DNA from 4 places in the Gottfriedia sp. OAE603 genome. Region 2 is predicted to be linked to each of the others. Evidence: a T-box and tRNA genes for the amino acid it is inferred to sense, from the RefSeq annotation. Region 2 holds a T-box; the other regions hold tRNA genes.

Region 1 (7,293 bases), 820 kb from region 2:
CTGGAGTTAGCTCCTTATTTGCTACCCCTCTTACACCATCAGTTCCAAAATATTTACCCATTATGATTCTCCTTCTAATTCGATGATTGTCCTACTATTTCTGTATCCTTATCAGATTCGGCCGTATTCTTATCCGTTATTTCAACGGTCACAGTATCGTAATTCAATCGATAAATTACACCTCTTGGCGCACTAATCGATAGAGTTACTTCATGTGTACCGGCTTCTAAACCACTTACTTTTGCAGTGATAATAATATCTTTCGGATCTATTGCATTTAAATCTTCGTCAAATCCCCTTGCAGAGACTGTTACCTTACCTGAAGTTGGTTTCAAAATTTTATATGTAAAATTGTCATTTTCTCCAGTAAATTGAATTGGTATATCACTAAATTTTTGTTCTGTTTCTTCTGCTAATTCAACTACAACCTCTACTGTACTTGGATCAACTTTAAAAGCACCATCTGGTGTCGGAACGGTAATTTCGTATGTACCACTTTTATCAAATGATGATAAATCAACAGGCACCTGAATCGGTCCACTAAAATTATTTAACCAATCTTCAGATGCATATACCTTAACTTCATCAGTATTAGTTATCATACTTTTTAATTTTAAACCATCCTGTAAAGTACCATTTTCGATAATCTCAATCGGAAAATAAGCACTTTGTGAAACAATTGGGACTGTTACTTCAACATTCTTAGGGACACTACTGATTGTTAATTGTGTACCCTTTTTATTATATAGTTTCACAGGAAGTACCTGGCTAAACGTTTGATTTGCGTCTGATACGTCTATATCTACTCTTGCATATGAAACTTGGGCTACTTCCTCAGCAGATCCCACTATCTTTATTTCATTTGGTTTAATAATGGCGTCCTCTGCTTTATAGCCATGCTTAATTTTGTTTTCGTTTATATAAACAGCTTTTATTGAGACTACTTTTTCTACTTTTTCTTTGATCGTAACTGTAACAGTCCTTGGTTTAATTGTTGCTTTAATCTTTTCTGATAAATTGCGCACTTTTAAAGGTACTTCATATGTTCCTAATGCATAAGAAGTTAGATCAATGTAGACTTCAAAATCTCTTTTCATTTCAGCTGTTTTAACGATACTATTTGGACCATCTAACTGTACTGAAACAGTTTTTGGTATTCCATTTACGATTAGATTTTCCTGATCATAGATCGGTGTGACAGGAATATCTCTAAGTAGCTCTTTTTTATTCATCATTGGTAGATCAATAATATTGGAACTACTTGATTGTGGAACTAAATTAACAGACATAAAAAGTAATAAAGTAACTAATAATGCGATTCCTCTTAAAATCCAACGGTTATCCATAAAATTATCCATTACGTTTTACCTTCCAATTCCATTTTGATGTAGTGGACTCTTCTGGTGATTTTAGTTCCGTATTCAATAAATTAACTAGTTCATCTTTTGATAATTCTCTATATAAGTTCCCATTTCTAGCAACCGAAACAGCCCCTGTCTCTTCGGAAACGACAATGGTAATACTGTCTGTTACTTCACTAATACCAACTGCTGCTCTATGTCTTGTACCTAGCTCTTTGGAAATGAATGCACTTTCCGAAAGGGGTAGGTAACATGCTGCTGCAGTAATTTTTTCACCTTGAATAATAACTGCGCCATCATGTAATGGTGTATTTGGAATAAAAATATTTATGAGCAGTTCCGATGATAGATTAGCATTCAGTGGGATACCCGATTCAATATAATCCCCCATACCCGTTTGTCTTTCAAACGATATAAGAGCACCTATTCTTCGTTTTGCCATGTATTCTGTAGCTTTTGCAATGCTTTCCACTATGTCGGTTCTATCATTCGCACCACCAGGAGAAGTTCTTGAGAAAAAGCGACCTCTACCAAGTTGTTCTAATGCTCTTCTCAGCTCTGGTTGGAAGATAATGATCACAGCTAAGAATCCCCATGTTAGTGCTTGATCCATTAAAAATTGCAATGTATGTAAGCCAAATAAGCTACTTAATACTTTTACAACGATTATGATTGTAACACCTTTTAATAATTGAACAGCCTTTGTTCCTTGTATAATGATAATTAGCCGATAAATAACAAACCAAACTAATAAAATATCTAATCCATTTTGTAAGTATTGTAAGAAATTTATATGTAAAGAAGGCACCTTTTACCCTCCTAATTATTAATATTAAAACCCGTATCTTCAGTATTATACCATATTTTCGTTATACACAAAATTTGAGAATTATTAACTATCTTAACAATTATTTGAATATATGATATTTCTATGAAATATAAATGAAAAAAGCTAGCACATCATCATGCTAGCTTTTACAGTTATAACATATAATTCATTGTTTTATAATAATTTTTCTCCAAGTAATGATCCAATTAAAGCCACAGCCACGATTGCTGTTTTATTTTTTTCATCTAAGATTGGATTAACTTCTACAAATTCAATTGATGTAATGATATCTGCTTCAGATAACATTTCCATTGCTAAATGACCTTCTCTGTAAGTGATACCACCAGAAACAGGCGTACCAACACCAGGTACATGGATCGGATCTAAACCATCAAGGTCTAATGATAAATGTACACCGTCACAGTCTTTTAAGTGATCAATTGTTTCTTCCATCACTTTTGTCATACCTAATTTATCAACTTCATGCATTGTATAAACTTTAATGCCTAATTCTTTAATAATTGCTCTTTCACCTTCATCAAGATCACGAGCTCCTATAATGATTACATTCTCTGGTTTTACTTTAGGGAAGTAACCACCAATCTTCGTTAATAAATCATGTCCATGACCTAATGACACAGCTAGTGACATACCATGGATATTTCCAGACGGTGAAGTTTCTGCTGTATTTAAATCTCCATGAGCATCAAACCAAATTAAACCTAGATTATTATAGTGCTTTGAAACACCTGCTAATGTACCAATCGCAATACTGTGGTCTCCACCTAGTACTAGAGGCATTCTGTTACTTTTAATGACTTCATCAACTTCAACTGCAAGCTTCTCACAAGTATCTTTTACTGATTTTAAGTTTTTTAGATTATGTTCAAAGTGATCTTCTTTTACTAACGTACGGTCTACTAAAATATCCCCTAAATCTTCAACATTATATGAAAGATTTTCAATGCGTTCATGAAGCTGTGCATATCTAATTGCACTTGGTCCCATATCCACTCCACGTCTTGTTTGCCCTAAATCTAAAGGTACCCCAATAATCGAAATTTCTTTTTTCATGTTATTTCCCCCTATGTCAATTACGTAAGAAAACGCTTACTTTATTTTTTAAATAAAGAACCCTAAATTAGATTCTTAAAGTTATTAATTATATTAATAGTTTAAATCTTTTGAAACGAATGGGTCAACTCAACATTTTTTTGTATACATATGCATTTATCATCTCTATATTTTATGTTTTTAGACAACAAAAAACCTTAGTCAAAAGACTAAGGTTACACTTTATGTATATTGGTGGAGCCTAGCGGGATCGAACCGCTGACCTCCTGCGTGCAAGGCAGGCGCTCTCCCAGCTGAGCTAAGGCCCCGATATATATTTATACAGAAATGGAGCGGAAGACGGGGCTCGAACCCGCGACCCCAACCTTGGCAAGGTTGTATTCTACCACTGAACTACTTCCGCATATAAAAAAAAGTGAGCCATGAAGGATTCGAACCTTCGACCCTCTGATTAAAAGTCAGATGCTCTACCTACTGAGCTAATGGCTCGTAATAAATATTACGATCAATTTGAATGAAATTGTGTAAATAAAAAATGGCTGGGCTACCTGGATTCGAACCAGGGCATGACGGAATCAAAATCCGTTGCCTTACCGCTTGGCTATAGCCCAACAATAAATGGTGGAGGGGGACGGATTCGAACCGCCGAACCCACAGGGAGCGGATTTACAGTCCGCCGCGTTTAGCCACTTCGCTACCCCTCCGGTATTATTAAATTAAATGGTGGAGGATGACGGGCTCGAACCGCCGACCCCCTGCTTGTAAGGCAGGTGCTCTCCCAGCTGAGCTAATCCTCCGTAATATAAATGGTGACCCGTACGGGATTCGAACCCGTGTTTTACCGCCGTGAAAGGGCGGTGTCTTAACCGCTTGACCAACGGGCCATATGTATAAGTCTTTTCCAAGCTTCCAACCGGGCTCGAACCGGTGACCTCTTCCTTACCATGGAAGTACTCTGCCTGCTGAGCTATGGAAGCATAAAAAATGGCTCCGCAGGTAGGGTTCGAACCTACGACCACTCGGTTAACAGCCGAGTGCTCTACCACTGAGCTACTGCGGAATAATCAGAACCAAGCGACGTTCTACTCTCACAGGGGGAAACCCCCAACTACCATCGACGCTGAAGAGCTTAACTGCCGTGTTCGGTATGGGAACGGGTGTGACCTCTTCGCTATCATCACTTGATTCATTTGCTTATGACATTGATTATTATAACAAAATATCAATCAAAGTCAACATTTTTTGAAGATTTTTTTGGAAGTTCTTCCATTTTATACCTTCAAAACTAGATAATGTCATTATCAAACTTGTTAGTTAAGTCCTCGACCGATTAGTATCAGTCAGCTCCACGTGTCACCACGCTTCCACCTCTGACCTATCAACCTGATCATCTCTCAGGGGTCTTACTAGCTTAACGCTATGGGAAATCTCATCTTGAGGGGGGCTTCATGCTTAGATGCTTTCAGCACTTATCCCTTCCACACATAGCTACCCAGCCATGCTCTTGGCAGAACAACTGGTACACCAGCGGTGTGTCCATCCCGGTCCTCTCGTACTAAGGACAGCTCCTCTCAAATTTCCTGCGCCCACGACGGATAGGGACCGAACTGTCTCACGACGTTCTGAACCCAGCTCGCGTACCGCTTTAATGGGCGAACAGCCCAACCCTTGGGACCGACTACAGCCCCAGGATGCGATGAGCCGACATCGAGGTGCCAAACCTCCCCGTCGATGTGGACTCTTGGGGGAGATAAGCCTGTTATCCCCGGGGTAGCTTTTATCCGTTGAGCGATGGCCCTTCCATGCGGAACCACCGGATCACTAAGCCCGACTTTCGTCCCTGCTCGACTTGTAGGTCTCGCAGTCAAGCTCCCTTATGCCTTTACACTCTTCGAATGATTTCCAACCATTCTGAGGGAACCTTTGGGCGCCTCCGTTACTCTTTAGGAGGCGACCGCCCCAGTCAAACTGCCCACCTGACACTGTCTCCGAGCCGGATAACGGCTCTAGGTTAGAATTTCAATACAGCCAGGGTAGTATCCCACCGACGCCTCCACCGAAGCTGGCGCTCCGGCTTCTCAGGCTCCTACCTATCCTGTACAAGCTGTACCAAAATTCAATATCAAGCTGCAGTAAAGCTCCACGGGGTCTTTCCGTCCTGTCGCGGGTAACCTGCATCTTCACAGGTACTATAATTTCACCGAGTCTATGGTTGAGACAGTGCCCAAATCGTTACGCCTTTCGTGCGGGTCGGAACTTACCCGACAAGGAATTTCGCTACCTTAGGACCGTTATAGTTACGGCCGCCGTTTACTGGGGCTTCAATTCAGAGCTTCTCCCGTAAGGGATAACCCCTCCTCTTAACCTTCCAGCACCGGGCAGGCGTCAGCCCCTATACTTCGCCTTACGGCTTCGCAGAGACCTGTGTTTTTGCTAAACAGTCGCTTGGGCCTTTTCACTGCGGCTCTCCCGGGCTTGCACCCAAAAGAGCACCCCTTCTCCCGAAGTTACGGGGTCATTTTGCCGAGTTCCTTAACCATAGTTCTCTCGCTCACCTTAGGATTCTCTCCTCGCCTACCTGTGTCGGTTTGCGGTACAGGCACCTATTTCCTCGCTAGAAGCTTTTCTTGGCAGCGTAGAATCAGGAACTTCGGTACTATATTTCCCTCGCCATCACAACTCAGCCTTAACGATGTGCGGATTTGCCTACACATCAGCCTAATTGCTTGGACGCGCATATCCAGCAGCGCGCTTACCCTATCTTTCTGCGTCCCTCCATTGCTCAAACGGAAATCAGGTGGTACAGGAATATCAACCTGTTGTCCATCGCCTACGCCTGTCGGCCTCGGCTTAGGTCCTGACTAACCCTGGGAGGACGAGCCTTCCCCAGGAAACCTTAGGCATACGGTGGACGGGATTCTCACCCGTCTTTCGCTACTCATACCGGCATTCTCACTTCTAAGCGCTCCACCAGTCCTTACGATCTAGCTTCAACGCCCTTAGAACGCTCCCCTACCACTGATACCATACGGTATCAATCCGCAGCTTCGGTGATACGTTTAGCCCCGTTACATTTTCGGCGCAGAGTCACTCGACCAGTGAGCTATTACGCACTCTTTAAATGGTGGCTGCTTCTAAGCCAACATCCTGGTTGTCTAAGCAACTCCACATCCTTTTCCACTTAACGTATACTTTGGGACCTTAGCTGGCGGTCTGGGCTGTTTCCCTCTTGACCACGGATCTTATCACTCGTAGTCTGACTCCTATGGATAAGTCATTGGCATTCGGAGTTTGACTGAATTCGGTAACCCGTTGGGGGCCCCTAGTCCAATCAGTGCTCTACCTCCAAGACTCTAACACATAAGGCTAGCCCTAAAGCTATTTCGGGGAGAACCAGCTATCTCCGAGTTCGATTGGAATTTCTCCGCTACCCACACCTCATCCCCGCACTTTTCAACGTGCGTGGGTTCGGACCTCCATTCAGTGTTACCTGAACTTCATCCTGGACATGGGTAGATCACTCGGTTTCGGGTCTACGACCACGTACTATATCGCCCTATTCAGACTCGCTTTCGCTGCGGCTCCGTCTCTTCAACTTAACCTTGCACGGGATCGTAACTCGCCGGTTCATTCTACAAAAGGCACGCCATCACTCATTAACGAGCTCTGACTATTTGTAAGCACACGGTTTCAGGTTCTCTTTCACTCCCCTTCCGGGGTGCTTTTCACCTTTCCCTCACGGTACTGGTTCACTATCGGTCACTAGGTAGTATTTAGCCTTGGGAGATGGTCCTCCCAGATTCCGACGGAATTTCACGTGTTCCGCCGTACTCAGGATCCACTCAAGAGGGAACGAGGTTTCAACTACAGGGTTTTTACCTTCTTCGACGGACCTTTCCAGGTCGCTTCATTTACCCCGTTCCTTTGTAACTCCGTATAGAGTGTCCTACAACCCCAAGAGGCAAGCCTCTTGGTTTGGGCTATCTTCCGTTTCGCTCGCCGCTACTCAGGAAATCGCATTTTGCTTTC
Region 2 (7,293 bases):
TTATTGTACTTATTTTCATAAAATTTTAAGTGCTCATCAATTTGCTAGTGATCAATTAGGAGAATGGTATAAAAAAATGAAGGAAACAGAAAATACAAGAATTGTGATGAATCATGGTAGTCTTTCGATTTCTCATTTCCTAGTAAATGAGAGAGGCGAGGGAGTATTTATTAACTTAGAAAATGCTCAAGAAACAACGCCAATCCAAGATTTATCAAATTACTATAAGAATTCATTTAAAACCTATCCGATTCAACAGCCAGATCGAAATAATTGGTTGAAAATGTATGAAAAGAACTTTTCATTGAGGGAAGAAGAAAAACTATTATTTATGAGTTATATGGCGTATCCAGTTCAAACTGCAACAAAAATAACGTCCTATACAAAACGGACTGGAAATTTAAATGAAAAGGATCGAGTAAAAGAGTTATTACATTCTTATTGGCATATGAATAATATTGAATTTTTTATATCAAAAATCCAGGAGGATATTGAGGCAGCAAAAATGATAGTAGATTGAGTGAATCTATTTACAAGACATGATGAATTCTTAATCGTTCCACTAGAATTTAAAAAAACTAAGCTGGTTGTCCAATTAAGACTACCAGCTTAGTTTCGATCATTCATTCTAATGTTATTTTATAAACTGCTTTTTATTTACAGTATCTTTTAATTGCATTCATTAGACTGTTACGTACAAATTGTTTATCTGTAATTTGTTCTTTCGAGAATGAAATTCTTACGTTTATTTCATCTGTACCTAATGAATCAGAAAATAAACCTGTTAATCCTTTTGCTTTACGATCCACTTGAAGAACAATGTCTACAGTTTTATCAAAGCTTAAGTAATTAACTTCTAATTCGTCTAATTTACCTCTAAATTCACCATTCATAGGATAAAATTCAAATTCCTGAATAATCTTACCAAACTTTTTCTTGTTTTCACTTTCTCTTAAGACAAACCCTTCTTCTTGAAGTGCTTGGATAACAGTTTTTAATCCAATTGAAGGAATAACTTGAATGCCATCCGCATCGTATTGATCAACTGCTTTATCTATCTCTAAATGAGTTTTAATCCATATATGAGATTTGTGTAGTGATACTGGTGTATTTTCTGAAAGAGTAAAGAAGAAAGGTATGACTACTTCTTCGCTTGCATTGATTACTCGATCAACAGACACGATTACTTTTTGTAATGTACCATTTTGATGGTAAGTTTTATCATTAGACTCAACTTCATAATCAGTCATTACATGTAAGAAAACAGATTCAAGTTCTTGTTTCACTTTTCCGCCTTTTATATGTAATTCACCTTTTACACGTTCACCTGCTTGGTATTCTGTTTTTTCAAGCTTTGTATCAATTCTCGTTCCTCCAATTCCAAGAACACGAGCTAATGTATTTTTAAATAAACCCATGGTAATCCCCCTCAAACATTATATCTAGATATTATACAATTATCGCATATTTAAATAAGTACTAGTATATGTGAATGTTAAAAATTCATTACAATTCCTTTTCTTATTTAATTTATCGATTAAAAATGTTGGTACAATATTGACACAATAAGAATATTCTACAAAGAAAATAGAAATACTGTTGACTAAAGTTACGAAAATTTTGTAGACTATAAAATATATTCATATTGAAATGCGTTGATAGGGAAGAGTACAACAAACTAGTTCTTCAGAGAGGAAACCATTTGGTGGGAGGTTTCTAGAAAAAAGAGTTGGAATGTCGCCCTTGAGCAGTGACTTTGAAAGCTTTATGCGACTAGAAGTTTCCGGATGATCCGTTATCTTTTTAAGTGTGTCAGAAATGTTTTAAATTTTTTTCTGTTTTTCTGACAAAAAAAGGTGGTACCGCGAATCAAACTCCATTCGTCCTTTTATAGGATGAATGGAGTTTTTTATTTTTCAAATATCAAAGAGGAGATGTAATCATGGAAACAAAACAACAATCATTACCAACAAAATATGATCCAAGTTTAGTTGAAAAAGATCGTTACCAATTTTGGTTAGATGGAAAGTTTTTTGAAGCACAAGTAGAATCGGAGAAACCAAAATATACAATTGTAATTCCACCGCCTAACGTAACTGGAAAATTACATTTAGGTCATGCTTGGGATACTACATTACAAGATATTTTAACTCGTACAAAACGTATGCAAGGTTATGATGTATTGTACCTACCAGGAATGGATCACGCTGGAATCGCTACTCAAGCTAAGGTAGAAGGTAAACTACGTGAAGAAGGTTTAACAAGATACGATTTAGGACGTGAAAAGTTCTTAGAAAAAGCTTGGGAATGGAAAGAAGAATATGCTTCTCACATTCGTTCTCAATGGGAGAAAATTGGTCTTGGATTAGACTATACACGTGAACGTTTTACGTTAGATGATGGTCTTTCTGATGCTGTAAAGGAAGTATTCGTAAAACTTTATAAAAAGGGTTTAATTTATCGCGGAGAATATATCATTAACTGGGATCCTGCGACAAAAACAGCTTTATCTGATATCGAAGTAATTTACAAGGATGTTCAAGGTGCATTCTATCATATGCAATATCCTTTAACTGATGGATCTGGAAAGATTCAAATTGCAACAACTCGTCCAGAAACAATGTTGGGTGATACTGCAATTGCAGTCCATCCAGAAGACGAAAGATATCAAGCAATGATTGGAAAGACTGTAATGCTTCCAATCGTTAACCGCGAGATTCCAATTATTGCAGACGATTATGTTGATATGGAATTTGGTACAGGAGTAGTAAAAATTACACCTGCTCATGATCCAAATGATTTTGAAGTAGGTAACCGTCATGATTTACCACGAATTCTAGTTATGAATGAAGATGGTACGATGAACGAAAAAGCTGGTAAATACAATGGAATGGATCGCTTTGAATGTCGTAAACAAATCGTTAAAGACTTACAAGAGATGGGCGTTCTTGTAGAAATCGAAGAGCATATGCATTCTGTAGGACATAGCGAACGAAGTGGAGCGGTAGTAGAGCCATATTTATCTACTCAATGGTTTGTTAAAATGCAACCTTTAGCTGATGCTGCAGTTGCATTACAAAACTCTGATGATAGTGTTAAATTTGTACCGGATCGTTTTGAAAAAACGTATCTTCGTTGGATGGAAAATATTCGCGATTGGTGTATTTCTCGTCAATTATGGTGGGGACATCGTATTCCAGCTTGGTATCATAAAGAAACAGGCGAAATCTATGTAAATCAGGAGCCACCAGCTGATCTTGAAAATTGGAATCAAGATAATGATGTATTAGACACTTGGTTTAGTTCAGCATTATGGCCATTTTCAACATTAGGTTGGCCAAATGAAGAAAGTAAAGATTTCCAAGCATATTTCCCTACAAACGTATTAGTAACTGGTTATGATATTATTTTCTTCTGGGTATCTCGTATGATTTTCCAAGGGATCGAGTTTACAGGTAAGCGCCCATTCAATGATGTACTAATCCACGGATTAGTAAGAGACGAACAAGGTCGCAAAATGAGTAAATCACTTGGTAACGGTGTTGACCCAATGGATGTTATTGAGAAATATGGAGCGGATTCACTACGCTACTTCTTAACAACAGGTAGTGCACCAGGTCAAGATTTACGTTTCAGTATTGAAAAAGTTGAAGCTACTTGGAACTTTGTAAATAAAATTTGGAATGCTTCTCGATTTGCTTTAATGAATATGGAAGGATTCACTTATGATCAAATTGATTTAACGAAGGAAAAATCTGTTGCTGATGAATGGATTCTAACTCGATTAAACGAAACGATCGAAAGTGTAACTTCATTAATTGATCGTTACGAATTTGGTGAAGTTGGCCGTGTACTTTACAATTTCATCTGGGATGATGTTTGTGATTGGTATATTGAAATGGCTAAAATTCCTTTATACGGTGAAAATGAAGATGCCAAAAATATGACTCGTTCTGTTTTAGCATATGTTTTAGAAAGTACAATGAAGCTTTTACATCCGTTTATGCCATTTGTAACTGAAGAAATTTGGCAGTCACTTCCTCATAAGGGTGAGTCAATTACAGTTTCAGCTTGGCCAACTGTAAATGCTGATTTAACAAATAAAAAAGCATCTGAAACGATGAAAATGTTAGTTGAATTAATTCGCTCAGTTCGTAATATTCGTGCAGAAGTAAATACGCCGATGAGCAAAAAGGTACAACTAATGATCGCTGCGAAAGATGAAGCAATTGCAGTATCTTTAGAAGAAAATCGTTCTTATATCGAACGTTTCTGTAATCCTGAAGAATTAACAATTTCTACGAACTTAACTGCACCAGAAAAATGTATGTCTGCTGTAATAAGTGGAGCAGAAATTTATTTACCGCTTGAGGGATTAATTAATTTAGATGAAGAGAAAAAACGTTTAGAAAAAGAATTAGAAAAATGGACGAGTGAAGTTGAACGAGTTCAAAAGAAACTAAGTAATCAAGGATTTGTAGCGAAAGCGCCTGAATCAGTAATTGAGGAAGAACGACGCAAAGAAAAAGATTATTTAGAAAAACAAGCTGCAGTTACATTACGTATTGCTGAATTAAGTAAATAATATATTGAAAGTAACAAAACGACGAATAGAGAGCTATCTTATTCGTCGTTTTTTACGAAAAAGGTGATTGAAAATGATAAGTACTTATAATGATGCAATAAATTGGATGTTAAACCGAACAAAATTTGGAATCGTACCAGGTTTACAGAGAATGGAAGAGATGCTACTTCGATTGGATCAACCACATCATCATATAAAAGCTATTCATGTTGCAGGAACAAATGGTAAAGGGTCAACAATATCCTACATTCAAAGCATTCTATTAGAGGCTGGCTATAAGGTCGGAACTTTTACTTCCCCTTATATAATTGATTATAGAGAACAAATTATGTTCTGTGGTGAAATGATTGGAAAAGAAGACTTTATAATGTTAGTAAATAAAATGAAACCAATTGTAGAAGAAGTAGAAAAACTTCCATGTGGGGCACCAACGGAATTTGAAATTCTGACCACAATGGCATTTTACTATTTTGGCCAAGTCCAAGAACATGACATTTTTCTTGTGGAAGTAGGTTTAGGCGGATTAGAGGATTGTACGAATGTTATAACACCATTAATTAGTATCATTACGAGCATAGGACATGACCACCATCAAATTCTTGGCAATTCAATTGAGGAGATTACTGTACAAAAAGCTGGAATTATTAAAAAAGGTATTCCTACGATTACGGCGGAATTAAAAGAAGAAGCACTTAACATTATTCAAAAAATGGCGATAAAGAATGAGTCAACACTATTTGAATTTGATAAACAGTTTAAGGCAATCGATTTGTATGGTCAAGATCATGAGTGTTTTAACTTTGTTAGTCAACAAAACAAATTTGAACAAATAGAAATTTCAATGATAGGCCAACATCAAATTAGGAATGCGTCATGCGCAATAATGGCAATAGAATTACTAACTGATACATATGGTTTTCAAGTAACTGAAAAAGAATTAAAGTCAGGTTTGAAAAAAGCTTATAGAGAAGGTAGACTAGAGAAAATTTCTACAGAACCGATGATATTAATTGATGGTGCCCATAATATAGAAGGAATACAAAGTCTTGTTGAATCGATCAAATCTCATTTCAATCAACATGACATTACAATTGTTTTTTCTGCTTTAAAAGATAAAGATGTAATTGAAATGGTAGAATTACTACAAAATATAACAAATAATATCATCATGACAACTTTTGATTTTCCTAGAGCAATGTCACATGAAGAATTAATTCATATTGCAGAAACACTAAATGTAGACTATGAAATAAATTTCAAAGAAGCAATAGAGAAAAATGTTAAAAAAATTCAAAAAAATGGGATTTTATTACTAACTGGTTCTTTATATTTTATCTCAGATGTGAGAAAATATTTAGTGAATAAACACAATTAAAAAAATTCGTAAGGAGGGAAAACACTAATCATGATTAATAAGCATAATAATAGACTAATTTGGATTTCTTGGGCAGTCCTAATGCCAATCATTTTTTATTATGCTCACGTGGTTAGCCCCCTTGGTCAAATAGAAAAAGCGAGCTTTTTTATCATCTTCTGCTTATTTTTAGTAGTTGCAAATATGCCAATTCAAATAAATGATGCTACTTTTTCATTTATATTAGGTATTTCTATATTAGTTTTTTTAAAGTATGGTCTCTTTGCAGAATTACTAATAACCCAAATGGGATATGCATTTCTATATATAAGATTAAGTCTTACGAGGAAAACATTATATCGGATGCCTCTTAATTCTTTAATGTTTGCTATATGTTCCGTTGGAAGTGCGATATTTTACAAACTATTTGGTGGAACAATTGGATTTAGTGGAACAAGCGAAATGATTAATAATTTAGTTCCATTATTGATCTATACATTAGTATCTTTTGGGATCAATCAAATCATTTTATATGTAATCACTATAAAATTATTTAAAAAAGATGCGAAAATGTTTAATCGTGAGTTTAGATGGGATCTTTTCATCAGCTTACTAATGTACCCTATTGGTATCAGCTTATATTTAATGTTAGAAACAAAAGGTTATTTAACATTATTTTATATGGCAATTTATTATATTATTTTAATGGTCATACTTAATTCTTTATCATCAGCGTTAAATATGAATAAATATTTAAAACAAACGATGAATATAAGCCAAAAAATGACGCAAAGAATGGAAGAAGATAATGTTATAGATGAGTTTTTCGATCAATTAACAAATCTAATTCCAGTAACTTATGGAACTTTATATTTAATGAATGATGATCAGTTAAAATTAAAACGTTTTTTTCAAAATAGTGCTGAAGAAAAAGATAATAATAAACCCATCATCAATAATCTGTTTGAAGGGTCTATTACTGAAAAAGTGTTCTCGGAGAAAAAAGAATTTATTTTTAACCGAAGATCACAATGGTTCACAAATGACCATAAGAAATATATAAATGCAGAAAGTTTACTTTCAATACCCATTATTAAAAATAAGCAAGTGATTGGTGTGCTAACGCTTGCTTCTGAACAGAAAAATGCTTACAAACGATATCAAGTTGTTATGGTCGAAATCCTAGCATTATACCTTGCAATTGCAATTGAAAATGCTCGTTTTTATTTAGAAACAAAAATGAAAAGTGAAACAGATTCTTTGACTGGCTTATATAATTTTCAATATCTAGAAGCGTTGATCAAAAGCGAGTTTGTCCGTTTAAAGACTTTTGAAATTAAATCTATATCTTTGT
Region 3 (7,293 bases), 770 kb from region 2:
CATTATTACGACAAGATGTACTAAATATAGAAGATTTGAAAATTGGCATGCAGTTAGAAGGTACTGTTAGAAACGTTGTTGATTTTGGAGCATTCGTAGATATCGGTTTAAAAAATGATGGCCTTGTTCATATATCACGAATGAGTAGTAAATTTATCAAACATCCATTAGATGTAGTATCTGTCGGACAAGTAGTAAAAGTTTGGATTGCTGAAGTAGATCAAAAAAAGCAAAGAGTAGGCTTGTCAATGCTTCCGATTGAATCAAAAGAAACAGTCAAAGCTTAATTTTTTGATAGTAAAACCAGCATTGATTTAATAATTTTATTTGATAGCGGTTTTTTTCATAAAAAGCTTTTTGCATTTGGGTTTTCAGCCAACTTGGCATAACCATATGAAAAACCTCCAGCTTAAAAATCTTCGCCCATCTTTTAATTGGAGATGGGCGACATATTAAATGAGTGAGGGGTAACCTTCTAATACCTTTATAAAAAGGATAACGAAATTGTTCATTTAAACATAAATTTTACGCCATTGTAGAGAGATTTACTAAGAGCAACTCATTTAGTATAAATTGTACGATTATGATCTTTGAAATTCTCATTTGTAAGTTTAATGTATGCAGATACCTAGAAAAATGTGAGTTGTATATTAGTTAATACAAAAAGAAATAAGGAATATAGAATCAGTTAAGGGAAGATATGAGGATGGAAAACGAAATACTACAAAAATTAGTTGAAGAATTATCATTGAAACATTTTAACCGTCCATTTTTACATCAAGCTACTTTTAATGCTAGATTACGAACTACAGGTGGACGATATTTATTAAAAACAAGCAATGTTGAATTAAATAAATTGTATTTCCAAGAACATGGAATTGAAGAATTAAAGGGTATTATCTTACATGAATTATGCCATTATCATCTACACATAATGAAAAAAGGATATAAGCATGAGGACAAGGATTTTAAAGATTTATTAAAACAGGTTGGTGCACCAAGGTACTGCAAACCTTTAACGGCAACAACTAAAAAAAGGATTGTACCTTATAAGTATCGTTACATTTGTACAAAATGTGGGCAAACGTATTTACGAAAGAGAAAAGTTGACTTGAAACGGTTTGTTTGTGGAATATGCAAAAGTACATTAAAACAGTTATAAATAGTATTGACAGGCTATATATTCATAGTTTATATTATTACTTGTCACCACTTACCAGAAAGTGTTGATGAATAATTTATATTATTCCGCAGTAGCTCAGTGGTAGAGCACTCGGCTGTTAACCGAGTGGTCGTAGGTTCGAATCCTACCTGCGGAGCCATTATTTTAGAGAAGTACCCAAGTGGCTCAAGGGGCGCCCCTGCTAAGGGTGTAGATCGTTAACGCGGTGCGAGGGTTCGAATCCCTTCTTCTCTGCCATACATAAGGCCCGTTGGTCAAGCGGTTAAGACACCGCCCTTTCACGGCGGTAACACGGGTTCGAATCCCGTACGGGTCACCATTTTTATATTACGGAGGATTAGCTCAGCTGGGAGAGCACCTGCCTTACAAGCAGGGGGTCGGCGGTTCGAGCCCGTCATCCTCCACCATTTAATTTTATACGGTCCCGTGGTGTAGCGGTTAACATGCCTGCCTGTCACGCAGGAGATCGCCGGTTCGATCCCGGTCGGGACCGCCATTATTTACTACATATTGTAGTATTTTTTCTTTTTTTTGGAGATAATATTTTGGGTGGCTAATTTATTGTCATTTAGGTGTCTGATTGTGTATATCTTGAGGAGTAATTCAAGAGGTGGATTCAATACAACATAAAGAAAATCCTGCGAAGCAGGTTCATGTAGCAAATTCATAGTAGTTTGATTCATGTAGTTTAATCAATGGGCTATAGCCAAGCGGTAAGGCAACGGATTTTGATTCCGTCATGCCCTGGTTCGAATCCAGGTAGCCCAGCCATTTACCTATTTGTAAGAAATGTTGAAATGTGACATTTAAGTACGAATTTTAAATTCTGCTTTTACAGATGTCGGATTGTCTTTATCTTGAGGAGTAATTCAAGAGGTTAGAGCAATACAACATAAAGAAAATCCTGCGGAGCGGGTTCATGTAGCGAATTCATAGTAGTTTGATTCATGTAGTTTAATCAATGGGCTATAGCCAAGCGGTAAGGCAACGGATTTTGATTCCGTCATGCCCTGGTTCGAATCCAGGTAGCCCAGCCATTATCTTTTTTATGAGCAATGCTCTAGTGCGATAGCACGACCAAATAGACTTCTAAGTCATTCAAAAGTGTAGTAATTGTGATACTTGTAATATTATCTTTATTACGAGCCATTAGCTCAGTAGGTAGAGCATCTGACTTTTAATCAGAGGGTCGAAGGTTCGAATCCTTCATGGCTCACTTTTTGTTTATTTGCGGTCGTGGCGGAATGGCAGACGCGCTAGGTTGAGGGCCTAGTGGAGGTTTCTCCGTGGAGGTTCAAGTCCTCTCGGCCGCATCTTATATGTATATAACCAGACAATCTACAGCATGTAGATTGTCTTTTTTGTATTTTATAGTTGTTTGATCAGTACCAATACCTATAATTCAAATGATTTATTGGGTGGATTAAGGTTTGTTTAATATTTACTTCTATAATATAGTTTCTTCTCAAACCCTAAGTAAATTCTTTAGAGTACATTGCATAAATTAACGCTAACTTCGTAAACTAAGCACTTCAAAGTCACATTCTATTTAGTGAATATAACTTATTTCAATAAAAGTTAATTTTTCTTTTAAATTATGTTGACTTTGTGTTCATAGTGCTTTAATATAGATAAAGTTCCCGTTAGAACTTAACGAAGTCATCAGAAGCTTATCGTAGTAAGCTTACTAAGTTTAAGATAAATAAACTTTAAAAAGATGTTGACTTCCAGTAGTAGTTATTATATACTATAAAAGTCGCTAACGAAGTGACAACACAATATGCGCCCGTAGCTCAATTGGATAGAGCGTTTGACTACGGATCAAAAGGTTATGGGTTCGAGTCCTTTCGGGCGCGCCATATTACGGGAAGTGGCTCAGCTTGGTAGAGCACCTGGTTTGGGACCAGGGGGTCGCAGGTTCAAATCCTGTCTTCCCGACCATCTTCGCGGGTGTAGTTTAATGGTAAAATAGAAGCCTTCCAAGCTTCGGTCGTGGGTTCGATTCCCATCACCCGCTCCATTTGAACTTTGAAAACTAAACAAAACATGAAGTAAAACGTCAATTATTAGTTTTTTGAGCAATACAAGATTTAAACTTAACTATTATGGAGAGTTTGATCCTGGCTCAGGACGAACGCTGGCGGCGTGCCTAATACATGCAAGTCGAGCGGACTTGTAGGAGCTTGCTCCTGCAGGTTAGCGGCGGACGGGTGAGTAACACGTGGGCAACCTACCTGTAAGACTGGGATAACTTCGGGAAACCGGAGCTAATACCGGATGACATAAAGGAACTCCTGTTCCTTTATTGAAAGATGGCTTCGGCTATCACTTACAGATGGGCCCGCGGCGCATTAGCTAGTTGGTGAGGTAACGGCTCACCAAGGCGACGATGCGTAGCCGACCTGAGAGGGTGATCGGCCACACTGGGACTGAGACACGGCCCAGACTCCTACGGGAGGCAGCAGTAGGGAATCTTCCGCAATGGACGAAAGTCTGACGGAGCAACGCCGCGTGAACGATGAAGGCCTTCGGGTCGTAAAGTTCTGTTGTTAGGGAAGAACAAGTGCTAGTTAAATAAGCTGGCACCTTGACGGTACCTAACCAGAAAGCCACGGCTAACTACGTGCCAGCAGCCGCGGTAATACGTAGGTGGCAAGCGTTGTCCGGAATTATTGGGCGTAAAGCGCGCGCAGGCGGTTTCTTAAGTCTGATGTGAAAGCCCCCGGCTCAACCGGGGAGGGTCATTGGAAACTGGGAAACTTGAGTGCAGAAGAGGAAAGTGGAATTCCAAGTGTAGCGGTGAAATGCGTAGAGATTTGGAGGAACACCAGTGGCGAAGGCGACTTTCTGGTCTGTAACTGACGCTGAGGCGCGAAAGCGTGGGGAGCAAACAGGATTAGATACCCTGGTAGTCCACGCTGTAAACGATGAGTGCTAAGTGTTAGAGGGTTTCCGCCCTTTAGTGCTGAAGTTAACGCATTAAGCACTCCGCCTGGGGAGTACGGTCGCAAGACTGAAACTCAAAGGAATTGACGGGGGCCCGCACAAGTGGTGGAGCATGTGGTTTAATTCGAAGCAACGCGAAGAACCTTACCAGGTCTTGACATCCTCTGACAACCCTAGAGATAGGGCTTTCCCTTCGGGGACAGAGTGACAGGTGGTGCATGGTTGTCGTCAGCTCGTGTCGTGAGATGTTGGGTTAAGTCCCGCAACGAGCGCAACCCTTGATCTTAGTTGCCAGCATTCAGTTGGGCACTCTAAGGTGACTGCCGGTGACAAACCGGAGGAAGGTGGGGATGACGTCAAATCATCATGCCCCTTATGACCTGGGCTACACACGTGCTACAATGGATAGTACAAAGGGTTGCAAGACCGCGAGGTGGAGCTAATCCCATAAAACTATTCTCAGTTCGGATTGTAGGCTGCAACTCGCCTACATGAAGCCGGAATCACTAGTAATCGCGGATCAGCATGCCGCGGTGAATACGTTCCCGGGCCTTGTACACACCGCCCGTCACACCACGAGAGTTTGTAACACCCGAAGTCGGTGGGGTAACCTTTTAGGGGCCAGCCGCCTAAGGTGGGACAGATGATTGGGGTGAAGTCGTAACAAGGTAGCCGTATCGGAAGGTGCGGCTGGATCACCTCCTTTCTATGGAGACATCATGAACCGTTGGTTCATGCATGAAAAGATGTTTCTTCATTGTTTTGTTTAGTTTTGAGAGTTCACTCTCAATTTGTACCTTGAAAACTAGATAATGTCATTCATTAAACTGCGTAAGTTTAATTTAAGTTTTAAAATTAGTTAAGTTAGAAAGGGCGCACGGTGGATGCCTTGGCACTAGGAGTCGATGAAGGACGGGACTAACACCGATATGCTTCGGGGAGCTGTAAGTAAGCTTTGATCCGGAGATTTCCGAATGGGGGAACCCACTACTCGTAATGGAGTAGTATCTTTACCTGAATACATAGGGTACTGAGGACAGACCCAGGGAACTGAAACATCTAAGTACCTGGAGGAACAGAAAGCAAAATGCGATTTCCTGAGTAGCGGCGAGCGAAACGGAAGATAGCCCAAACCAAGAGGCTTGCCTCTTGGGGTTGTAGGACACTCTATACGGAGTTACAAAGGAACGGGGTAAATGAAGCGACCTGGAAAGGTCCGTCGAAGAAGGTAAAAACCCTGTAGTTGAAACCTCGTTCCCTCTTGAGTGGATCCTGAGTACGGCGGAACACGTGAAATTCCGTCGGAATCTGGGAGGACCATCTCCCAAGGCTAAATACTACCTAGTGACCGATAGTGAACCAGTACCGTGAGGGAAAGGTGAAAAGCACCCCGGAAGGGGAGTGAAAGAGAACCTGAAACCGTGTGCTTACAAATAGTCAGAGCTCGTTAATGAGTGATGGCGTGCCTTTTGTAGAATGAACCGGCGAGTTACGATCCCGTGCAAGGTTAAGTTGAAGAGACGGAGCCGCAGCGAAAGCGAGTCTGAATAGGGCGATATAGTACGTGGTCGTAGACCCGAAACCGAGTGATCTACCCATGTCCAGGATGAAGTTCAGGTAACACTGAATGGAGGTCCGAACCCACGCACGTTGAAAAGTGCGGGGATGAGGTGTGGGTAGCGGAGAAATTCCAATCGAACTCGGAGATAGCTGGTTCTCCCCGAAATAGCTTTAGGGCTAGCCTTATGTGTTAGAGTCTTGGAGGTAGAGCACTGATTGGACTAGGGGCCCCCAACGGGTTACCGAATTCAGTCAAACTCCGAATGCCAATGACTTATCCATAGGAGTCAGACTACGAGTGATAAGATCCGTGGTCAAGAGGGAAACAGCCCAGACCGCCAGCTAAGGTCCCAAAGTATACGTTAAGTGGAAAAGGATGTGGAGTTGCTTAGACAACCAGGATGTTGGCTTAGAAGCAGCCACCATTTAAAGAGTGCGTAATAGCTCACTGGTCGAGTGACTCTGCGCCGAAAATGTAACGGGGCTAAACGTATCACCGAAGCTGCGGATTGATACCGTATGGTATCAGTGGTAGGGGAGCGTTCTAAGGGCGTTGAAGCTAGATCGTAAGGACTGGTGGAGCGCTTAGAAGTGAGAATGCCGGTATGAGTAGCGAAAGACGGGTGAGAATCCCGTCCACCGTATGCCTAAGGTTTCCTGGGGAAGGCTCGTCCTCCCAGGGTTAGTCAGGACCTAAGCCGAGGCCGACAGGCGTAGGCGATGGACAACAGGTTGATATTCCTGTACCACCTGATTTCCGTTTGAGCAATGGAGGGACGCAGAAAGATAGGGTAAGCGCGCTGCTGGATATGCGCGTCCAAGCAATTAGGCTGATGTGTAGGCAAATCCGCACATCGTTAAGGCTGAGTTGTGATGGCGAGGGAAATATAGTACCGAAGTTCCTGATTCTACGCTGCCAAGAAAAGCTTCTAGCGAGGAAATAGGTGCCTGTACCGCAAACCGACACAGGTAGGCGAGGAGAGAATCCTAAGGTGAGCGAGAGAACTATGGTTAAGGAACTCGGCAAAATGACCCCGTAACTTCGGGAGAAGGGGTGCTCTTTTGGGTGCAAGCCCGGGAGAGCCGCAGTGAAAAGGCCCAAGCGACTGTTTAGCAAAAACACAGGTCTCTGCGAAGCCGTAAGGCGAAGTATAGGGGCTGACGCCTGCCCGGTGCTGGAAGGTTAAGAGGAGGGGTTATCCCTTACGGGAGAAGCTCTGAATTGAAGCCCCAGTAAACGGCGGCCGTAACTATAACGGTCCTAAGGTAGCGAAATTCCTTGTCGGGTAAGTTCCGACCCGCACGAAAGGCGTAACGATTTGGGCACTGTCTCAACCATAGACTCGGTGAAATTATAGTACCTGTGAAGATGCAGGTTACCCGCGACAGGACGGAAAGACCCCGTGGAGCTTTACTGCAGCTTGATATTGAATTTTGGTACAGCTTGTACAGGATAGGTAGGAGCCTGAGAAGCCGGAGCGCCAGCTTCGGTGGAGGCGTCGGTGGGATACTACCCTGGCTGTATTGAAATTCTAACCTAGAGCCGTTATCCGGCTCGGAGACAGTGTCAGGTGGGCAGTTTGACTGGGGCGGTCGCCTCCTAA
Region 4 (7,293 bases), 340 kb from region 2:
CGGTATTTGTCCTAATTGTAAAGAAAAAAACTTATCATAAAAAAGCACATTACATATGTAATGTGCTTTTTTTATTACGTTCTTTTTGTTTCTCGTTTGCTATTGTATTTTTCATCGAATTCTTTGCCTTCTAATGAAGCATCTAATGTTAGTGGTTCATTACAATACATACAAATATCTACTTTCCCAAGCATTTTTGTCGTTTTATTACATGTTGGACAGACAACTTGAATGGTTTTAGTTGATAGCATCCCAATCCAAAAGTATACAACAGTACTTCCAATAATAGCTAAAAATCCAACAAGCATAAACAATGTCATAACAATTTTATGCTCTCTGAAGAAGACACCGCCATACATAATGATGAATCCAATAAATAATAATGAAAGTGCAAACGTTCTTATATTATTAATTTTACTACTTTTCTTTTTTGCCAATAGTTCCACCCCATTCAATGTAAATATAGCATAAATGGGATTTGAACTGGTAGTCTAACTAATATGAATTTCATTTTTATTTACTAATACAGTTTTATGTAAAATGTTCTTTATTAAAGAAGAGTGTTGAATTCCACTTCAGGTGCTCGCATTCCATGGGGCGGGGCTGAGTCTCCTGGGCCCATACGATGTGGATTATGCATGCGTTACGACAGGACGTGATTTCTATATTGTATTAACCTTTCTTATTATAGAAGCTTAGTGGTTTAATATTTTCTAGTAAATGGTTGCAGTTTCTGTAATTGGAATATAAAAGATATAATAAGAAGTAACATGAATCGCTACATCAAATTTGAAATGCATTCACATGGGAAAGTACAAGTTATTATTTTAAAAGAAATCTTTTTTAAAAAAATATCAAAAAAGTTGTTGACCGAAACGGGGTGTGGTGTTATATTAATTTATGTCGCCAAAACAAGTCGGTGACAAACGGGAAAAAGTAACAATAAATATTAAACAAAATATTGACATGTTTTTTGATAAATGTTAATATAAAAAAGTCGCTTACGAGCGATAAAGTGAACTTTGAAAACTAAACAAAACATGAAGTAAAACGTCAATTATTAGTTTTTTGAGCAATACAAGATTTAAACTTAACTATTATGGAGAGTTTGATCCTGGCTCAGGACGAACGCTGGCGGCGTGCCTAATACATGCAAGTCGAGCGGACTTGTAGGAGCTTGCTCCTGCAGGTTAGCGGCGGACGGGTGAGTAACACGTGGGCAACCTACCTGTAAGACTGGGATAACTTCGGGAAACCGGAGCTAATACCGGATGACATAAAGGAACTCCTGTTCCTTTATTGAAAGATGGCTTCGGCTATCACTTACAGATGGGCCCGCGGCGCATTAGCTAGTTGGTGAGGTAACGGCTCACCAAGGCGACGATGCGTAGCCGACCTGAGAGGGTGATCGGCCACACTGGGACTGAGACACGGCCCAGACTCCTACGGGAGGCAGCAGTAGGGAATCTTCCGCAATGGACGAAAGTCTGACGGAGCAACGCCGCGTGAACGATGAAGGCCTTCGGGTCGTAAAGTTCTGTTGTTAGGGAAGAACAAGTGCTAGTTAAATAAGCTGGCACCTTGACGGTACCTAACCAGAAAGCCACGGCTAACTACGTGCCAGCAGCCGCGGTAATACGTAGGTGGCAAGCGTTGTCCGGAATTATTGGGCGTAAAGCGCGCGCAGGCGGTTTCTTAAGTCTGATGTGAAAGCCCCCGGCTCAACCGGGGAGGGTCATTGGAAACTGGGAAACTTGAGTGCAGAAGAGGAAAGTGGAATTCCAAGTGTAGCGGTGAAATGCGTAGAGATTTGGAGGAACACCAGTGGCGAAGGCGACTTTCTGGTCTGTAACTGACGCTGAGGCGCGAAAGCGTGGGGAGCAAACAGGATTAGATACCCTGGTAGTCCACGCTGTAAACGATGAGTGCTAAGTGTTAGAGGGTTTCCGCCCTTTAGTGCTGAAGTTAACGCATTAAGCACTCCGCCTGGGGAGTACGGTCGCAAGACTGAAACTCAAAGGAATTGACGGGGGCCCGCACAAGTGGTGGAGCATGTGGTTTAATTCGAAGCAACGCGAAGAACCTTACCAGGTCTTGACATCCTCTGACAACCCTAGAGATAGGGCGTTCCCTTCGGGGACAGAGTGACAGGTGGTGCATGGTTGTCGTCAGCTCGTGTCGTGAGATGTTGGGTTAAGTCCCGCAACGAGCGCAACCCTTGATCTTAGTTGCCAGCATTTAGTTGGGCACTCTAAGGTGACTGCCGGTGACAAACCGGAGGAAGGTGGGGATGACGTCAAATCATCATGCCCCTTATGACCTGGGCTACACACGTGCTACAATGGATAGTACAAAGGGTTGCAAGACCGCGAGGTGGAGCTAATCCCATAAAACTATTCTCAGTTCGGATTGTAGGCTGCAACTCGCCTACATGAAGCCGGAATCACTAGTAATCGCGGATCAGCATGCCGCGGTGAATACGTTCCCGGGCCTTGTACACACCGCCCGTCACACCACGAGAGTTTGTAACACCCGAAGTCGGTGGGGTAACCTTTTAGGGGCCAGCCGCCTAAGGTGGGACAGATGATTGGGGTGAAGTCGTAACAAGGTAGCCGTATCGGAAGGTGCGGCTGGATCACCTCCTTTCTATGGAGACATCATGAACCGTTGGTTCATGCATGAAAAGATGTTTCTTCATTGTTTTGTTTAGTTTTGAGAGTTCACTCTCAATTTGCACCTTGAAAACTAGATAATGTCATTCATTAAACTGCGTAAGTTTAATTTAAGTTTTAAAATTAGTTAAGTTAGAAAGGGCGCACGGTGGATGCCTTGGCACTAGGAGTCGATGAAGGACGGGACTAACACCGATATGCTTCGGGGAGCTGTAAGTAAGCTTTGATCCGGAGATTTCCGAATGGGGGAACCCACTACTCGTAATGGAGTAGTATCTTTACCTGAATACATAGGGTACTGAGGACAGACCCAGGGAACTGAAACATCTAAGTACCTGGAGGAACAGAAAGCAAAATGCGATTTCCTGAGTAGCGGCGAGCGAAACGGAAGATAGCCCAAACCAAGAGGCTTGCCTCTTGGGGTTGTAGGACACTCTATACGGAGTTACAAAGGAACGGGGTAAATGAAGCGACCTGGAAAGGTCCGTCGAAGAAGGTAAAAACCCTGTAGTTGAAACCTCGTTCCCTCTTGAGTGGATCCTGAGTACGGCGGAACACGTGAAATTCCGTCGGAATCTGGGAGGACCATCTCCCAAGGCTAAATACTACCTAGTGACCGATAGTGAACCAGTACCGTGAGGGAAAGGTGAAAAGCACCCCGGAAGGGGAGTGAAAGAGAACCTGAAACCGTGTGCTTACAAATAGTCAGAGCTCGTTAATGAGTGATGGCGTGCCTTTTGTAGAATGAACCGGCGAGTTACGATCCCGTGCAAGGTTAAGTTGAAGAAACGGAGCCGCAGCGAAAGCGAGTCTGAATAGGGCGATATAGTACGTGGTCGTAGACCCGAAACCGAGTGATCTACCCATGTCCAGGATGAAGTTCAGGTAACACTGAATGGAGGTCCGAACCCACGCACGTTGAAAAGTGCGGGGATGAGGTGTGGGTAGCGGAGAAATTCCAATCGAACTCGGAGATAGCTGGTTCTCCCCGAAATAGCTTTAGGGCTAGCCTTATGTGTTAGAGTCTTGGAGGTAGAGCACTGATTGGACTAGGGGCCCCCAACGGGTTACCGAATTCAGTCAAACTCCGAATGCCAATGACTTATCCATAGGAGTCAGACTACGAGTGATAAGATCCGTGGTCAAGAGGGAAACAGCCCAGACCGCCAGCTAAGGTCCCAAAGTATACGTTAAGTGGAAAAGGATGTGGAGTTGCTTAGACAACCAGGATGTTGGCTTAGAAGCAGCCACCATTTAAAGAGTGCGTAATAGCTCACTGGTCGAGTGACTCTGCGCCGAAAATGTAACGGGGCTAAACGTATCACCGAAGCTGCGGATTGATACCGTATGGTATCAGTGGTAGGGGAGCGTTCTAAGGGCGTTGAAGCTAGATCGTAAGGACTGGTGGAGCGCTTAGAAGTGAGAATGCCGGTATGAGTAGCGAAAGACGGGTGAGAATCCCGTCCACCGTATGCCTAAGGTTTCCTGGGGAAGGCTCGTCCTCCCAGGGTTAGTCAGGACCTAAGCCGAGGCCGACAGGCGTAGGCGATGGACAACAGGTTGATATTCCTGTACCACCTGATTTCCGTTTGAGCAATGGAGGGACGCAGAAAGATAGGGTAAGCGCGCTGCTGGATATGCGCGTCCAAGCAATTAGGCTGATGTGTAGGCAAATCCGCACATCGTTAAGGCTGAGTTGTGATGGCGAGGGAAATATAGTACCGAAGTTCCTGATTCTACGCTGCCAAGAAAAGCTTCTAGCGAGGAAATAGGTGCCTGTACCGCAAACCGACACAGGTAGGCGAGGAGAGAATCCTAAGGTGAGCGAGAGAACTATGGTTAAGGAACTCGGCAAAATGACCCCGTAACTTCGGGAGAAGGGGTGCTCTTTTGGGTGCAAGCCCGGGAGAGCCGCAGTGAAAAGGCCCAAGCGACTGTTTAGCAAAAACACAGGTCTCTGCGAAGCCGTAAGGCGAAGTATAGGGGCTGACGCCTGCCCGGTGCTGGAAGGTTAAGAGGAGGGGTTATCCCTTACGGGAGAAGCTCTGAATTGAAGCCCCAGTAAACGGCGGCCGTAACTATAACGGTCCTAAGGTAGCGAAATTCCTTGTCGGGTAAGTTCCGACCCGCACGAAAGGCGTAACGATTTGGGCACTGTCTCAACCATAGACTCGGTGAAATTATAGTACCTGTGAAGATGCAGGTTACCCGCGACAGGACGGAAAGACCCCGTGGAGCTTTACTGCAGCTTGATATTGAATTTTGGTACAGCTTGTACAGGATAGGTAGGAGCCTGAGAAGCCGGAGCGCCAGCTTCGGTGGAGGCGTCGGTGGGATACTACCCTGGCTGTATTGAAATTCTAACCTAGAGCCGTTATCCGGCTCGGAGACAGTGTCAGGTGGGCAGTTTGACTGGGGCGGTCGCCTCCTAAAGAGTAACGGAGGCGCCCAAAGGTTCCCTCAGAATGGTTGGAAATCATTCGAAGAGTGTAAAGGCATAAGGGAGCTTGACTGCGAGACCTACAAGTCGAGCAGGGACGAAAGTCGGGCTTAGTGATCCGGTGGTTCCGCATGGAAGGGCCATCGCTCAACGGATAAAAGCTACCCCGGGGATAACAGGCTTATCTCCCCCAAGAGTCCACATCGACGGGGAGGTTTGGCACCTCGATGTCGGCTCATCGCATCCTGGGGCTGTAGTCGGTCCCAAGGGTTGGGCTGTTCGCCCATTAAAGCGGTACGCGAGCTGGGTTCAGAACGTCGTGAGACAGTTCGGTCCCTATCCGTCGTGGGCGCAGGAAATTTGAGAGGAGCTGTCCTTAGTACGAGAGGACCGGGATGGACACACCGCTGGTGTACCAGTTGTTCTGCCAAGAGCATGGCTGGGTAGCTATGTGTGGAAGGGATAAGTGCTGAAAGCATCTAAGCATGAAGCCCCCCTCAAGATGAGATTTCCCATAGCGTTAAGCTAGTAAGACCCCTGAGAGATGATCAGGTTGATAGGTCAGAGGTGGAAGCGTGGTGACACGTGGAGCTGACTGATACTAATCGGTCGAGGACTTAACTAACAAGTTTGATAATGACATTATCTAGTTTTGAGGGTACAAAAAATCATTCAATCGTTAAAAAATATTAGCAAAAAGTTATTGACTTTAGTTGGTATTTTGGTATAATGATTATTGTCCCAAGAAATTGAATCAAGTGATGATAGCGAAGAGGTCACACCCGTTCCCATACCGAACACGGCAGTTAAGCTCTTCAGCGTCGATGGTAGTTGGGGGTTTCCCCCTGTGAGAGTAGAACGTCGCTTGGTTTGATGGAGGATTAGCTCAGCTGGGAGAGCACCTGCCTTACAAGCAGGGGGTCGGCGGTTCGAGCCCGTCATCCTCCACCATATGCCGACTTAGCTCAATTGGTAGAGCAACTGACTTGTAATCAGTAGGTTGGGGGTTCAAGTCCTCTAGTCGGCACTCTTTTGAGCCATTAGCTCAGTAGGTAGAGCATCTGACTTTTAATCAGAGGGTCGAAGGTTCGAATCCTTCATGGCTCACCATTTTATAGTAAAATATGCGGGTGTGGCGGAATTGGCAGACGCACCAGACTTAGGATCTGGCGCCTATGGCGTGGGGGTTCGAGTCCCTTCACCCGCACCATTTACTTTTTAAACAGTATATATGCGGAAGTAGTTCAGTGGTAGAATACAACCTTGCCAAGGTTGGGGTCGCGGGTTCGAGCCCCGTCTTCCGCTCCACATATGCTGCCGGGGTGGTGGAATGGCAGACACACAGGACTTAAAATCCTGCGGGGGTTGACCCCGTGCCGGTTCGAGTCCGGCCCTCGGTACCATTTTTAATATGCGCCCGTAGCTCAATTGGATAGAGCGTTTGACTACGGATCAAAAGGTTATGGGTTCGAGTCCTTTCGGGCGCGCCATATTATTCAAAAAGCAAAAGATTACCTGTATTCTAAACGGGAAGTGGCTCAGCTTGGTAGAGCACCTGGTTTGGGACCAGGGGGTCGCAGGTTCAAATCCTGTCTTCCCGACCATTTTCATTTCGGGGCCTTAGCTCAGCTGGGAGAGCGCCTGCCTTGCACGCAGGAGGTCAGCGGTTCGATCCCGCTAGGCTCCACTTAAAAAAATTAAATTATGGCGGTGTAGCTCAGCTGGCTAGAGCGTACGGTTCATACCCGTGAGGTCGTGGGTTCGACTCCCTCCGCCGCTACTTTTAAGGACCTTTAGCTCAGCTGGTTAGAGCAGACGGCTCATAACCGTCCGGTCGTAGGTTCGAGTCCTACAAGGTCCACCACTAAATATGGAGTAATACCCAAGTCTGGCTGAAGGGATCGGTCTTGAAAACCGACAGGGGTGTAACAGCCCGCGGGGGTTCGAATCCCTCTTACTCCTCCATTTATTTTATTAAATTAATATTCATGGATCTAAATTAATTAGTATCCACATTATCGCGGGGTGGAGCACGAACGAATATGCTTCGAAGGAATAACTTCAGCATACCAATCGAGCTGCTACTTGCAAAAACATCCTGAGATTGGGATGGTCTTAACAAGTTAATATTCATGGAACTAAACTAATTAGTATCCACATTATCGCGGGGTGGAGCAGTCT

The links. The T-box of region 2 lies ahead of ABID96_RS16025 (valine--tRNA ligase). A T-box ahead of a tRNA ligase gene usually reads a tRNA of that ligase, here a tRNA-Val.
Region 1: it has a tRNA-Val gene. The T-box ahead of ABID96_RS16025 (valine--tRNA ligase) is inferred to sense a tRNA for this amino acid. The anticodon was not compared.
Region 3: it has a tRNA-Val gene. The T-box ahead of ABID96_RS16025 (valine--tRNA ligase) is inferred to sense a tRNA for this amino acid. The anticodon was not compared.
Region 4: it has a tRNA-Val gene. The T-box ahead of ABID96_RS16025 (valine--tRNA ligase) is inferred to sense a tRNA for this amino acid. The anticodon was not compared.

The regions. Positions count from the first base shown of each region.
Region 1 is NZ_JBEUNN010000001.1:3,944,935-3,952,227, forward strand. Features, by position in the region: gene glmM (phosphoglucosamine mutase) at 1-61, opposite strand, end outside; gene ABID96_RS19815 (CdaR family protein) at 75-1,358, opposite strand; gene cdaA (diadenylate cyclase CdaA) at 1,351-2,169, opposite strand; gene rocF (arginase) at 2,365-3,264, opposite strand; tRNA gene ABID96_RS19830 (tRNA-Ala) at 3,497-3,572, opposite strand; tRNA gene ABID96_RS19835 (tRNA-Gly) at 3,593-3,667, opposite strand; tRNA gene ABID96_RS19840 (tRNA-Lys) at 3,681-3,753, opposite strand; tRNA gene ABID96_RS19845 (tRNA-Gln) at 3,801-3,875, opposite strand; tRNA gene ABID96_RS19850 (tRNA-Tyr) at 3,884-3,968, opposite strand; tRNA gene ABID96_RS19855 (tRNA-Val) at 3,986-4,061, opposite strand; tRNA gene ABID96_RS19860 (tRNA-Glu) at 4,072-4,148, opposite strand; tRNA gene ABID96_RS19865 (tRNA-Thr) at 4,169-4,241, opposite strand; tRNA gene ABID96_RS19870 (tRNA-Asn) at 4,250-4,324, opposite strand; rRNA gene rrf (5S ribosomal RNA) at 4,334-4,449, opposite strand; rRNA gene ABID96_RS19880 (23S ribosomal RNA) at 4,575-7,293, opposite strand, start outside.
Region 2 is NZ_JBEUNN010000001.1:3,122,054-3,129,346, reverse strand. Features, by position in the region: gene ysxE (spore coat protein YsxE) at 1-520, shown strand, start outside; gene ABID96_RS16030 (sporulation protein) at 654-1,418, opposite strand; T-box leader at 1,647-1,891, shown strand; gene ABID96_RS16025 (valine--tRNA ligase) at 1,943-4,585, shown strand; gene ABID96_RS16020 (bifunctional folylpolyglutamate synthase/dihydrofolate synthase) at 4,659-5,960, shown strand; gene ABID96_RS16015 (sensor domain-containing diguanylate cyclase) at 5,991-7,293, shown strand, end outside.
Region 3 is NZ_JBEUNN010000001.1:3,889,045-3,896,337, reverse strand. Features, by position in the region: gene ABID96_RS19590 (Tex family protein) at 1-287, shown strand, start outside; gene cmpA (cortex morphogenetic protein CmpA) at 277-387, opposite strand; gene ABID96_RS19580 (SprT family protein) at 707-1,162, shown strand; tRNA gene ABID96_RS19575 (tRNA-Asn) at 1,248-1,322, shown strand; tRNA gene ABID96_RS19570 (tRNA-Ser) at 1,330-1,420, shown strand; tRNA gene ABID96_RS19565 (tRNA-Glu) at 1,428-1,502, shown strand; tRNA gene ABID96_RS19560 (tRNA-Val) at 1,515-1,590, shown strand; tRNA gene ABID96_RS19555 (tRNA-Asp) at 1,604-1,679, shown strand; tRNA gene ABID96_RS19550 (tRNA-Gln) at 1,880-1,954, shown strand; tRNA gene ABID96_RS19545 (tRNA-Gln) at 2,146-2,220, shown strand; tRNA gene ABID96_RS19540 (tRNA-Lys) at 2,327-2,399, shown strand; tRNA gene ABID96_RS19535 (tRNA-Leu) at 2,414-2,496, shown strand; tRNA gene ABID96_RS19530 (tRNA-Arg) at 2,966-3,042, shown strand; tRNA gene ABID96_RS19525 (tRNA-Pro) at 3,048-3,124, shown strand; tRNA gene ABID96_RS19520 (tRNA-Gly) at 3,130-3,203, shown strand; rRNA gene ABID96_RS19515 (16S ribosomal RNA) at 3,286-4,835, shown strand; rRNA gene ABID96_RS19510 (23S ribosomal RNA) at 4,987-7,293, shown strand, end outside.
Region 4 is NZ_JBEUNN010000001.1:3,461,898-3,469,190, reverse strand. Features, by position in the region: gene ABID96_RS17730 (Fur family transcriptional regulator) at 1-40, shown strand, start outside; gene ABID96_RS17725 (YgzB family protein) at 75-437, opposite strand; rRNA gene ABID96_RS17720 (16S ribosomal RNA) at 1,097-2,646, shown strand; rRNA gene ABID96_RS17715 (23S ribosomal RNA) at 2,798-5,737, shown strand; rRNA gene rrf (5S ribosomal RNA) at 5,867-5,982, shown strand; tRNA gene ABID96_RS17705 (tRNA-Val) at 5,988-6,063, shown strand; tRNA gene ABID96_RS17700 (tRNA-Thr) at 6,067-6,139, shown strand; tRNA gene ABID96_RS17695 (tRNA-Lys) at 6,147-6,222, shown strand; tRNA gene ABID96_RS17690 (tRNA-Leu) at 6,239-6,322, shown strand; tRNA gene ABID96_RS17685 (tRNA-Gly) at 6,346-6,420, shown strand; tRNA gene ABID96_RS17680 (tRNA-Leu) at 6,429-6,515, shown strand; tRNA gene ABID96_RS17675 (tRNA-Arg) at 6,526-6,602, shown strand; tRNA gene ABID96_RS17670 (tRNA-Pro) at 6,640-6,716, shown strand; tRNA gene ABID96_RS17665 (tRNA-Ala) at 6,727-6,799, shown strand; tRNA gene ABID96_RS17660 (tRNA-Met) at 6,819-6,892, shown strand; tRNA gene ABID96_RS17655 (tRNA-Ile) at 6,900-6,976, shown strand; tRNA gene ABID96_RS17650 (tRNA-Ser) at 6,985-7,077, shown strand; tRNA gene ABID96_RS17645 (tRNA-Met) at 7,276-7,293, shown strand, end outside.